DNA from 3 places in the Arthrobacter sp. Y3223151 genome. Region 2 is predicted to be linked to each of the others. Evidence: riboswitches for the same ligand, from Rfam matches in the RefSeq annotation. Region 2 holds a riboswitch; each other region holds the start of a gene.
The links. Region 2 has a riboswitch for S-adenosylmethionine ahead of AC5RUP_RS03700 (LLM class flavin-dependent oxidoreductase). Riboswitches for the same ligand answer to the same signal wherever they lie in the genome.
Positions count from the first base shown of each region.

Region 1: linked by a shared signal. The riboswitch ahead of AC5RUP_RS12960 (bifunctional o-acetylhomoserine/o-acetylserine sulfhydrylase) and the one ahead of AC5RUP_RS03700 (LLM class flavin-dependent oxidoreductase) in region 2 are both predicted to bind S-adenosylmethionine.
Region 3: linked by a shared signal. The riboswitch ahead of AC5RUP_RS00705 (flavin reductase family protein) and the one ahead of AC5RUP_RS03700 (LLM class flavin-dependent oxidoreductase) in region 2 are both predicted to bind S-adenosylmethionine.

Region 1 covers NZ_JBNHGI010000009.1:83,065-87,268, forward strand. Annotated here, with positions in the region: gene AC5RUP_RS12945 (PDR/VanB family oxidoreductase) at 1-57, shown strand, start outside; gene AC5RUP_RS12950 (CPBP family intramembrane glutamic endopeptidase) at 163-942, shown strand; gene AC5RUP_RS12955 (VOC family protein) at 1,028-1,669, opposite strand; SAM riboswitch class IV at 1,896-2,010, shown strand; gene AC5RUP_RS12960 (bifunctional o-acetylhomoserine/o-acetylserine sulfhydrylase) at 2,078-3,403, shown strand; gene metX (homoserine O-acetyltransferase MetX) at 3,484-4,204, shown strand, end outside.
Region 2 covers NZ_JBNHGI010000001.1:769,993-774,196, forward strand. Annotated here, with positions in the region: gene AC5RUP_RS03690 (acyl-CoA dehydrogenase family protein) at 1-54, shown strand, start outside; gene AC5RUP_RS03695 (APC family permease) at 69-1,514, shown strand; SAM riboswitch class I at 1,617-1,706, shown strand; gene AC5RUP_RS03700 (LLM class flavin-dependent oxidoreductase) at 1,795-3,216, shown strand; SAM riboswitch class I at 3,289-3,380, shown strand; gene AC5RUP_RS03705 (methionine ABC transporter ATP-binding protein) at 3,494-4,204, shown strand, end outside.
Region 3 covers NZ_JBNHGI010000001.1:142,974-147,177, forward strand. Annotated here, with positions in the region: gene AC5RUP_RS00690 (amino acid ABC transporter ATP-binding protein) at 1-426, shown strand, start outside; gene AC5RUP_RS00695 (hypothetical protein) at 691-903, shown strand; gene AC5RUP_RS00700 (prephenate dehydratase) at 990-1,859, shown strand; SAM riboswitch class IV at 2,007-2,121, shown strand; gene AC5RUP_RS00705 (flavin reductase family protein) at 2,174-2,680, shown strand; gene AC5RUP_RS00710 (aldo/keto reductase) at 2,731-3,720, opposite strand; gene AC5RUP_RS00715 (alpha/beta hydrolase) at 3,856-4,204, opposite strand, start outside.

The sequences.
Region 1 (4,204 bases), on a different contig from region 2:
ACCATGATGATCTGCGTGTCGCGATGCAAGGGCCGGCGCCTGCTGCTGGACTTGTAGCAGGCAGTCGCCCCGGCGCGGGCGCGGGCCACGGGAGGAGCCGCGCACGGAACGGAAGCGCCCCCGGCCGATGACTCCCGCGGTTCTGTTGGCAAGATGGAGGTTATGGACAAGCAGAAGGTCGCCGCCGAAAGCACGCGGCGCACGGTCAGGTACTACCGGGCAGAGGTACTGATTGTCCTCGGACTCTCGCTCGGGCAGTCGGCGGTTTATGCCGTCGTGAACCTGCTGGAAAAAATGACCCGCGCTCCGCTCGCCTCGCAGACGACCACGCTGAACCCGGTGCTGAACGAGCGGGAGCTCTTCGATTTCGTGTACCAAATGCTCGGCATCGTCTTTGCGCTGGTGCCGGTGGCTCTGGTGCTGTTTTTGATGACCGCTCCCGGCCGGTCGGCCTTCCGCACGATCGGGTTCACGTTCTCCCGGCCGCGGCTGGACTTCGGCCTGGGCTTCCTGCTCGCGCTGGTGATCGGTGTCGGCACGCTGGGCGTTTACGCCGCCGGCCGGTCCCTGGGTATCACCACCGCCATTGTCCCGGCGGCCCTGGACGAATACTGGTGGACGGTTCCGGTGTTGGTCCTGTCCGCGCTGCGGCATGCGGTCCTCGAAGAGGTGGTCATGGTGGGCTACCTCTTCAACCGCTTCGCGAAGTTCGGCTGGGGCATCTGGTCCGCGATCTTCGTCAGCGCCGCCCTGCGCGGGACCTACCACCTCTACCAGGGCATCGGGCCGGGCATCGGGAACTTCCTCATGGGCCTGGTCTTCGGCTACGCCTATACGAAGGTGAAGCGGGTGATGCCGCTGGTGGTGGCGCACGCGCTGCTGGATATTGCCGGTTTCGTCGGCTACGCGCTGCTGGGGCCGGCCATCGGCATCGGCACCTGAAACCGGCCGGGCAGCGAAGCGGCGCCCGGTCTTGCGATCCGGGCGCCGCTGAGGCGATCGACGACGTCGACCCTCCTTGAAAGACTTACAGTTCGACGATCCCGTTGGCGGTTTCGAAGCGGACGGACAGGATGCCCGGCGTACCGTTCGGTGCCGTCCAGGCGACCTTGACGTCGTCCAGCAGGCCGTCGACCGGAGTGCCCAGCCAGTCCGCCACGCGCTCGGAAGAGCCGGCGATGGTCAGGCCGATCAGCTTCACCGTGGCGGGGCGGGCGTTGGACGGGTGCAGCGGTTCGGTGCCGTCATCCCAGCGCAGCATGTAGGGCACCTGCGGGTCGGCGATGAGGCCCTTGATCCCGATCTGCTGCCAGCTCAGTTCCTGCCCATCCGGGAACTTGCGGTTGCCGGGAACCGCGTGGCGGCCCAGCCGTTCTTCGAACGGGGTCAGGTCGTCGACCGCCACGCACCAGCCCATCCAGCCGCCGCCGGCTTCGGAGCGCGCCCGCACGGCCTGTCCGAAGGGGGCTTTGTCGGAAGCGGGGTGGTCGAGCACCTCCACCACCTCCAGGTAATGGTGGTCGGTGAGGGGGAAGATCATATTGCGGGTGCCGAAGCGGGGGTGAACCCCGCCCTTGACGGCGTCGATGCCCAGGGCTTTGGCGATCCGCTCTGAGGTGGCAGCCAGACCGTCGGGTTCAGCAGCATAAGAAACATGGTCGAAGCGCATGGCATTATCTTGGCACTTTGTGAACCCGCTCTCGACTTAGGGTGACCTAAGTCACTCAGCTTGCGGCTCGTGCAAGGCGCGCCGTTCCCGGCAGCAATTCCGCCGTGCCCGGCACGCCCCGGCAGCTTGAAGTGCGGACGGTCGGACAGACGGTCCGGAGCTGGGTGCCCAGTCATAAGGTGTCATATTGTTGCGGCCGCCGGCCTGTCTGCGGAGACTGGAGGCAGGTCATGAGTGCCAGCGCAAAACCCCGGTTTGCTGGCCGGCAACCCTCCAACCGCGGTGGGGTGCCCCGGGTGAAGACCAGGCAGCCGCCACAAGGCGGTGCGCAAGCGCGGGTCACACCCGGGACAGACATGCCGGCACGGCCGGATCCCGGATGGCCCCTTCCAGTGAAGGAGTTGCACCATGTCCAATGCCGATTGGTCCTTTGAAACCCGTCAGATCCACGCAGGGCAGGAGCCGGACGCCGCCACGGGCGCCCGCGCACTGCCGATCTACCAGACCACCTCGTTCGTGTTCCCCAGCGCGCAGAGCGCGGCCGACCGGTTCGCCCTGTCCGAATTGGCGCCCATCTACACCAGGATCGGCAATCCCACCCAGGAAGCGGTCGAGACCCGGATCGCCAACCTGGAGGGCGGCGTCGGCGCCCTGCTGCTGGCCTCGGGCCAGGCCGCGTCGACGTTCTCCATCCTCAACCTGGCCGAGGCCGGCGACCACATCGTGGCCAGCCCCAGCCTGTACGGCGGCACCTACAACCTGCTGCGCACCACGCTGCCCAAGTTCGGCATCGAGGTCACCTTCGTCGAGGATCCGGACAACCTGCAGCAGTGGCGCGATGCCGTCAAGCCGAATACCAAGGCGTTCTTCGGCGAGGTCGTCTCCAACCCGCGCCAGGACGTACTGGACCTGGAGTCGGTCAGCGCCATCGCCCACGAAAACGGCGTGCCGCTGATCGTGGACAACACCTTGTCTACCCCGTACCTGATCCGCCCGATCGAGTGGGGGGCCGACATCGTGCTCCACTCGGCCACCAAGTACCTCGGCGGCCACGGGACGGCGATCGGCGGCGTGATCGTTGACGCCGGAACGTTCGATTTCGCCGCCGACCCGGAGAAGTTCCCCGGGTTCAACACGCCGGACGACACCTACAACGGGCTGGTCTTTGCCCGCGACCTCGGCGTCAACGGCGCTTTGGGCGCCAACCTGGCCTACATCCTCAAGGCCCGGGTGCAGTTGCTGCGCGACCTGGGGTCCGCCATCTCGCCGTTCAATGCGTTCCTGATTGCCCAGGGGCTGGAGACGCTGAGCCTGCGCGTGGAGCGGCATGTGGCCAACGCGCAGAAGGTGGCCGAATTCCTGGAAGAGCACGACGACGTTGCCTCCGTCGCGTACCTCGGCCTGCCCTCCAGCCCCTGGTACGAGCGCGGCCGCAAGTACGGCCCGAAGGGGACCGGCGCCATCGTCGCGTTCGAAATCAAGGGCGGCATCGAGGCCGGCAAGCGCTTTGTGGACGGCCTTGAACTGCACTCGCACGTGGCCAACCTGGGCGATGTGCGCTCGCTGGTGATCCACCCGGCGTCGACCACCCATGCCCAGCTCTCGGCCGCGGAGCGGGTCGCGGCCGGGGTGACCGACGGGCTGGTCCGCCTGTCGGTGGGCATCGAGAACGTCAACGACATCATCGCCGACCTGGAGGCCGGTTTCCGCGCCGCCAAGGGCGCGGACGACTAGGCAAGCAGGTAGAGCGCAGCGTGACGATAGTGCAACCGCAGGAACTGGTGGAACAGGCGACCGACGGCATCCTGCGCCGGATGCCGGTTGGTGCGCTGGAGTTGGAAGCCGGCGGCTATCTGCCCGAGGTGTTCCTCGGCTTTGAAACCTGGGGCACCTTGAATGCGGACGCGTCCAACGCCGTCCTGATTCAGCACGCCCTGACCGGCAGCACGCATGTCGCCCGCGGCTGCTCGGACGAGGATGGCTGGTGGGACGATCTGGTGGGCCCCGGTGCCACTATCGACACGGAGCGCTATTTCGTAGTGGCCGCCAACATGATTGGCGGCTGCTACGGTTCCACCGGTCCCTCGTCGCCGGCGCCGGACGGGACGCCGTGGGGGTCACGCTTCCCGTTCGTCACGATCCGCGATTCGGTCCGGGCCGAGGCACGGCTGGCCGACGCGCTGGGCATCCGGCGCTGGCACACGGTGCTCGGCGGGTCGATGGGCGGCGCCCGCGCGCTTGAATGGGCGGCGACGTTCCCGGAGCGCACCGCCCGGTGCGCCGTCCTGTCGTGCGGCGCCGCGAGCACCGCCGAGCAAATTGCCTTCGCGCAGGCGCAGGTCGCGGCCATCCGGCTGGACCCGCACTTCGCCGGCGGCGACTATTACGGGGGTCCCGCGCCCGAGGCGGGTCTGGGTATCGCCCGGCGCATCGCGCACATCAACTACCGCTCGGAGCCGGAGCTGGAGTACAGGTTCGGCCGCAAGCCGCAGGCGGAGGAGCAGCCGTACGGCGGCATCACGCCGTCCGCCCGTG
Region 2 (4,204 bases):
AGTGACGCAGCCCGTCAGCCACACAGCCCCGCCGCCCGTTCCGCGGCCGTCTAGGAGGAAGGCAAACCATGTCTGTTTCCAACCTCCAAACCCTCGCGGCTCCACCAGCCGATCCCGTCAACGGAGCCACACCGCGGCTCTCCGGCCGGCTGGGCGTCGCCAGTATCGTGCTCATCGTGCTGGCCGCCGCGTCGCCGCTGGGCGTCATCGGCGGAACCGTCCCGCTGGCCATCGCCAGCGGCAACGGCGCCGGCCTGCCCTTCATCTACCTGCTGGCCATGGCCATCCTGCTGTTGTTTGCCGTCGGCTTCACCACCATGACACCGCATGTGCCAACGGCCGGCGCGTTCTTCAGCTACGTGCAAAAGGGACTCGGCCGCCGGGCGGGCCTGGGGGCGGCCTTCGTGGCACTGCTCTCCTATCTCGCCCTGGAGGCGGGTGTCTACGGACTCTTCGCGCCGGCCGTTGACGAAGTGGTCCGGGCCTACGGCGGCCCCGAACTGCCCTGGTGGGTATGGGCGGCCGCCGCACTGGCAGCCGTCGCTTGGCTGGGGCACCGCAACATCGAACTCTCCGGCAAGGTGCTGGCCGTGCTGCTGGTCGCAGAGGTGCTGATCGTGCTGGTCCTAGACGCCTTCATCATCTTTGGCGGCGGCGGACCCGAGGGCCTGTCCACCGGTTTCGCCACCCCGTCCACCGTGCTGTCGGGGGCGCCCGGAATCGCGCTGCTGTTCGCCATCCTGAGCTTCATCGGCTTCGAGGCCACCGCCGTCTTCCGCGACGAAGCACGCGACCCGGACAAGACCATCCCGCGGGCCACCTATCTGGCACTCCTCGTGGTGGGCGGTTTCTACGCGCTGTCCAGCTGGCTGCTGATCAGCGTCTGGGGCGATGCCGGCATTGTCCAGAAGGCCACGGATGCTCCGGGCACGCTGCTCTCGGAAACCACTGCGCTCTATCTGGGTACGGCCAGCAGCCATGTGATCCAGGTGTTGCTGGCAACCAGCCTCTTCGCCTGCATCCTGTCCTTCCACAACATCGGGTCACGCTATTTCTTCCAGCTGTCCGGGCAGGGCATCTTCCCCGCCAAGCTGTCCGCAACCCACGCCCGGCACCGCTCCCCGCATCTGGCCTCCGCAGCGGCCAACGCGGTGGTGGCCCTGTTCCTGCTGGCCGCGGTCGTGGCCGGGTGGGACCCGATCGTGCAGTTCTACACTTGGTTCGCGGGCTTCGCATCGCTGGGGATCGTGGTGCTGATGACGCTGACCAGCGCCGCCGTCCTGGTCTTCTTCCGGAGAACCGGCGCGCCGGTCCGGGACTGGAAGCGCTCCGTCGCCCCGGCGCTCGGTTTGATCGGGCTGCTGGGGATCCTGGGGCTGATCCTGCAGAACCTCCCCACCCTGGTGGGCAACAGCGTGCCGCTGGCGATCGCCGTCGTCGTGCTGATCCTGCTCTGCTTCGCATCCGGAGCAATAGTGGGGGCGAAGAGGCGGGAGGGCGCACCGGCGTCGTAATTCATACCCCGCGTGAGGGCGAGCGCACCGGCGTCGTAATTCTTACCTCGCGTGACGGCGAACATTTCCCTCCGGGACGCCCCCGGGTGTCAAATGGAGGGGTACCCATCCAGAGCGGCCGAGAGACCTGGCTTGTTGACGCCGCAGCAACCCCCTCCCTGAGGAAGGTGCTACCGCCAGGACCGATGGAGAAGCTCGATCTCTCGTTGGTCTTCCGTTGGCAGTCGCATGCCCAACGGAGGACCGGCGCGGGCTCTTCTCATCAGAAAAGGAGCCTGACATGACCGTGAACAACCCGCAGCCCAACCCCCGGCGCCAGATTCGTTTCAACGCCTTCGACATGAACTGCGTGGGCCACCAGTCGCCCGGACTGTGGCGCCACCCGCAGGACAAGTCCGCCAACTACAACACCATCGGCTACTGGACCCACTTGGCCAAGGTGCTGGAAAAGGGCCTCTTCGACGGCCTGTTCATCGCCGACGTGCTCGGCACCTACGACGTGTTCGGGTCCTCCAACGAGACCACGCTGCGCGCCGGCACCCAGGTCCCGGTGAATGATCCGTTCATGCTTGTCTCGGCCATGGCCGCGGTGACCGAGAACCTCGGCTTCGGCCTCACCGCCGGCACCGCCTACGAGCACCCGTACCCGTTCGCCCGCCGCCTGGCCACGCTGGACCACCTGACCAACGGGCGGGTCGGCTGGAACGTGGTAACCGGTTACCTGCCCTCGGCGGCGCGCAACATGGGCCAGGAAGACCAGCTGGAGCACGACGAGCGGTACAACCACGCGGACGAATACCTCGAGGTCATCTACAAGCTGCTCGAGGGCTCGTGGGAGGACGACGCCGTGGTCAAGGACGTCGAGACCGGCGTCTTCACCGACCCGGCCAAGGTCCACGAGATCCGGCACGAGGGCAAGTACTTCAAGGTTCCCGGCATCGCGATCACCGAGCCGAGCCCGCAGCGCACCCCGGTCATCTTCCAGGCCGGCGCCTCCAAGCGCGGCACCGAGTTCGCCGCCGGAAACGCCGAGGCGGTGTTCGTGACCTGCCCGACCAAGGAGATGCTCGCGGCGTCGGTGAAGAAGATCCGCGACGCCGTGGAAGCGGCGGGCCGCGACCGGTACGACGTGCGCATCTACGCGATGCAGACCGTGGTGACCGGACCGGACACCGCCACCGCGCAGGCCAAATTCGAGGACTACAAGTCCTACGCGGACATCAACGGCGCGCTGGCGCTGATCTCCGGCTGGATGGGCATCGACCTCTCCACCTACGGCCCGGACGACGTGATCGGCGGAAACGTGAAGTCCAATGCCATCCAGTCCTCGGTGGAGACGTTCCAGAAGGCGTCCGGCGACAGCGGCAAGCCGTGGACCATCCGCCAGCTGGCCGAATGGGTCGGCGTCGGCGGTTTCGGCCCGATCACCGTCGGCTCCGGCGCGGAGGTGGCCGCCAAGCTCGTGGAGTGGGTCGACGAGACCGACGTGGACGGGTTCAACCTGGCCTACGCCATCACCCCGGGCACCTTCGAGGACATCGTGGAATTCGTCGTGCCGGAGCTGCAGAAGCTGGGCGCCTACCCCACGGAGTACGCGCCGGGGACCCTGCGCAACAAGCTCTTCGGCCGCGGCGACAAGCTGCCGGAGAACCACCGGGCCGCCGGCTTCCGCCTGCAGAACGCGCTGGCCCACCGGGTGTAGGCACAGCAGAACCATCTGAACAACGACGCCGGTGCGCCGCCCCTTCAGGGGGGCGGGCACCGCCGTCGGCAAGAACCATCCAGAGCGGCCGAGAGATCTGGCTCGATGACGCCGCAGCAACCCCGGCAAATGCCGCACGGTGCTAACGCCAGAACCGATGGAGAACCCGGGCGGACCGGAACCGGCCGCGCCATGCCGGCGCGCCGTGATCGGCTGTGCCCCGGGGCTCCCTGACCTTCAGGAGCAGCATGAAAAGTTATGCCGCGGGTGGCCCGCAATGATTGAAATCCGCAATCTGCACAAGAGCTACGACACACGACGCGGGACGGTCGAGGTGCTCAAGGGCATCGACCTCACCATCGAGCAGGGGGCGATCACCGCCGTCGTCGGCCCGTCCGGCGCCGGCAAGACGACCCTCTCCCACTGCATCTCCCTGCTGGAGAAACCGACCTCCGGCCAGGTGCTGGTGGACGGCCGTGACCTCTCCGCCCTGTCCGGGCGGGCCTTGCGCGGCGAACGCCGCGCCATCGGCACGATCTTCCAACACTCGGCGCTGCTGCGCCGGATGACGGTGGCGGAGAACGTGGCGCTGCCGCTGCGCAACCTGGGCGTGGTGCACTCGCAGATGGAGGACCGCGTGGCCGAACTGCTGGACCGGGTGGGCCTGCTGCAGAAGGCCGGCGCCTACCCCGGCCAGCTGTCCGGCGGCCAGAAGCAACGGGTCGGCATCGCCCGGGCGCTGGCACTTCGCCCCCGGATCCTGCTCTCCGACGAATCGACGTCGGGCCTGGACCCGGAATCCACGCAGCAGATCCTGGACCTGCTGGACGACGTGCGCACCGAACTGGGGCTGTCGGTCATCCTGATCACCCACGAGATGGACGTGGTGCGCCACGTCGCCGACCAGGTGGCCGTGCTCGCCGGCGGTCGCGTGGCGGAGTACGGGCCGATCGGCGCCCTGGTGGCCGATCCGGCCTCCGCCGCCGGC
Region 3 (4,204 bases), 630 kb from region 2:
GTCCAGGTGCAGAAGCGGCCCAAGGCCGAAGCGGTGCGCGAGGCCAGGTCGCTGCTGGACCGCGTCGGGCTCTCCGGCAAGGAAGACCAGTATCCGCATCAGCTCTCCGGCGGACAGCAGCAGCGGGTCGGCATTGTCCGGGCCCTGGCGCTCAAACCCTCGCTGCTGCTGTTCGACGAGCCCACGTCCGCACTGGATCCCGAACTGGTGGGCGACGTGCTGCACGTGATCAAGGAACTGGCTGACGAGGGCTGGACCATGGCCCTGGTCACCCACGAGCTGGCCTTCGCCCGTGAAGTGGCCAGCGAAGTGGTGTTCATGGACGGCGGCGTGGTGGTGGAACGCGGACACCCCGAACAGGTGCTGCGCGAACCGCGGGAGGAGCGCACCCGGCAGTTCGTCCATCGGCTGCTGAACCCGTTCTAGGACCGGGTCCGCCCCCGGGTGCCCCCGCCCTCCCCGCTGCAGGCTCCCTGCACCCGCGGCGGTCCCGCCGGCACCGGCGTTCGCCGCACCCCCGCCATGGCAGGAGTGGCGCACGCCACGCCGGTGGAAAATTCATCTGATGTCATCTGGGATGGCAGAATGTAAAGTTCCATGCACCGTTCCGCATGGCAGGCTCGTTCCGGCCGGAAGCTTCCATCCCGCGTTTCTCCTGCGCGGAAACCTCCGGCCACGAAAGGCAGAACCATGGCCACTTCCCTGGCTACCAAGTCGTTGACCGCACAGACGGCTTCCGAAGCGCACGATCTCCTGAATGCTGCGGTCGAAGAGCTGCAAAAGCTCGCCGCCATCGACGGCGATTGCGGCATCCTGGTCACGCGCACCGGCCCCGGGCAGTTTACGGTGGAGCTGAGCGACGACGTGCCCTACGGCATCACCCAGGAATCGCATCTGTACTAAGCGGTTGGCGGGCCGGTCAGGTTATGTGACGCCGGCCGGTTGCCCGGAATGAAGCGCGGGCCCGCCCCGGTGGGATAATTTCGCCCATGGCTGCTGCAATTGCGTACCAAGGTGAACCCGGCTCGAACTCCCACATGGCTTGCCTGGAAGTGCGCCCCGGTTGGGACGCGGTGCCGTGTGCCAGCTTCGAGGATGCGTTCGCTGCCGTCACCGGCGGCGAGGCCGAACTGGCCATGATCCCCATCGACAACTCGATCGCCGGCCGGGTGGCGGACATCCACGCGCTGCTGCCGAAGACCACCCTGCAGATTGTGGAGGAATTCTTCCTGCCCATCCGGTTCAGCCTGCTGGGCGTACGCGGGGCCACCGTGGAGCAGGCCCGGGAGGTGCACAGCCACATCCACGCCTTGGGCCAGTGCCGCAAGCTGATCCGCAGGCTCGGGCTCACTCCGGTCATCGCCGGCGACACCGCGGGTTCGGCCCGGGAGGTGGCCGAATGGAACGACCCGACCAAGGTCTCCCTGGCACCGCCGATGGCCGCCGAACTCTACGGTCTGGAGGTTTTCGCGGAAAAGGTCGAAGACGATCCGACGAACACCACACGGTTCGTGGTGCTGGCCGACCGCCGGCCGGTCCCGTCCCGCGAGGAACTTCCCGGTCCGGCGGTGACCAGCTTCGTGTTCCGCGTGCGGAACGTGCCGTCGGCGCTCTACAAGGCGCTGGGCGGTTTCGCCACCAACGGCATCAACATGACCAGGCTGGAGAGCTACATGGTCGGCGGCGAGTTTGCCGCCACCATGTTCATGGTGGACGTCGAAGGCCACCCGGACGATCCTGCCATGGTCCACGCCTTCGAGGAACTGGACTTCTTCACCACCGAGATCCGCCTCCTGGGCGTTTACCCGGCGCATCCGTTCCGGCGGCAGACCGTGCGCGCCGGCGCCGCCGCACAGTAGCCGTGGCGGCGGCCGCCCGTGGGCCGCAGCCGTAGCGCCGCAACCGTCGCGGCAGCCGTCGCGCGGCTGCCGCCGGTAAAACGCTGCATTTGACGAACTGTTACCGGCGTTTGACCCAGGCCCTTCCCCGCTCTTAGCGTGGAGGCGAATCAAGAGCGCCAACTTCACAGCCCTGGCTGGTTGGCCGGCAACCCTCTACCGTAGCGGGGTGCTCCAGGTGATGATTCGGCCCGCCGGGTATGTCGGCAGGCAAGTACGCGTATCCACCCGCAGCAGCTCGGCCGCAGCGGATGCGCCCAAGCCCCAAGGACGCCATGTCGCTACACCATGACCTGACCCCCAACACGTTGCGCTCAGCCTTCGGCCGCTTCCCCTCGGGCATCGCGGCGCTGTGCGCGATCATCGACGGCGAGCCGCAGGGCATCGTCGCCTCCTCGTTCACCGTGGGCGTCTCCCTCGAGCCGCCGCTGGTGATGTTCGCCGTGCAAAACACCTCACGGACCTGGCCGCTGGTCCGCCGGGCCGACCGGATCGGCGTCTCGGTCCTCGGCACCGGGCACGACGGCGTCTGCCGCCAGATCGCGTCCAAGAACGGGGACCGCTTTGCCGGCCTGAGCCTGCACGGCACGGACGACGGCGCGCTTTTCCTCAACGACGCGGCGCTCTGGCTGGACTGCTCGGTGCACCAGGAAGTCCCGGCCGGGGACCACCACGTCGTGCTGCTGCAGGTGCACGGCCTGTCCACGCACGACGGCACGCACGAGCCGCTCGTCTTCCACGATTCCGCATTCCGCCGGTTGGAACAGCCGGCCTTCGTCTAGGACGCTTGGTCCCGGCCCAGCCGGCAGCGGGCTGGGCGAGCCGCGGGCAGCTACGGCAGCGGCCTGCCGCGGGCCGCCACCCACAGGGAGTACCACTCCTCGCGGGTCATCGATGCTCCAACCGCCTCCGCCTCGGCACAGGCCCGGATCCGGTCCGGGCTGCTGGTGCCGACGACCGGCCGGATGCCTGCCGGATGCCGCAGCAGCCAGCCCAGCACCACGGCTTCGGGCGGGCAGCCCTTGTCCCGGGCAAGTTCCGTGACCAGGGCTGCCGTTGCATGGTCGGCCGGGGGTGTGGCATCCGCGGGCGCGGAAGCATCCGGTGTCGCGGCCTCCGCTGCCGCGCGCCCGCTGTACCGGCCCTGGGCCAGTGCGCCCCAGGCCTGCAGCTCCACTCCGTGGGCGGCGCAGTATTCCAGGGTGCCGTGCGGGAAGCTGATCCCCGTTCCCTCCGGGTGGTTCACCAGCACCCCCGACTCCAGCCAGTCGCGTCGGTACAGGCTCATTTCCAGCTGGTTCACCGCCAGCGGTTCATCCAGCGCCGCCTGCAGCCAGCGCATCTGTTCGCCGGACATGTTCGAGACACCAAGGCGGCGGACCTTCCCGGCCATCCGAAGCTCGTTGAAGGCCGCGGCGATCTCTTCGGCCGGCGCCAGCGGATCCGGCCGGTGGATCAGCAGCGTATCCAGGTGATCGGTGTGCAGCCGGCGCAGGCTCTCGTCGGTGCGGGCCAGGATCGCTTCCCGCGAGGAGTCGTAGTGCCCGACCAGGCCGGGGACCGGCAGCCGGATGCCGCATTTGCCCTGCAGCCGGATCGAGTCGCGCAGCTCGGGACTTTCCGCCAGCACCCGCCCGAATGCGGCCTCGGCCTTGCCGTGGGCGTAGATGTCGGCGTGGTCGAACGTCGTGATCCCGGCCTCCAGCGCCGCCGCCACGGCCGCATGCGCGGCCGACACATCGGCCGCTTCCAGCGGCCCGCTCCCCCAGCCACCGCCCAACCCCATGCAGCCGAAAATGAGGCGCGATCCGGCGTCGTCCATTGGTAGTTCCCCCTTCGCTGGGCAGGTTTCCAGCGTACGACGGCGGCGCCCGGGGAGGCATCGGCGCCGGCCTGAGGTGATGCAGCCACCGAAGAACACACCGCGCAGCGGGGCGCCGGTTCAACTCCGGCCGCATCAGCCGGTGTGGCGGCGGAGGAACGCCACGCTGCGCTCCAGCACCTGCCACGCCGCTTCCAACTCCAGGTTGAACTGGAACTGGTGCCCCAGGCCGGCCTCGGTTTGGGGGAAGGACTCCTCCACGGCCGCGCCCTTGATCCGCAGCGCTTCGACCAGCCCGAGCGAGTGCGGCAGCAACGGGTCGGTGTTGCCCGCGGAAACGAAAGCCGGCGGGTAGTCGGCGCCCACATGCCGGGCCACGGAGGCCAGCGCGACGTACGGACGCTCCAGATAGTCCTTGGCCCCGGTGTAGGACCACAGCACCGTGCGCAGGTAGTTCTGGTTCCCGGCCTGGTCCGCCCCGGCG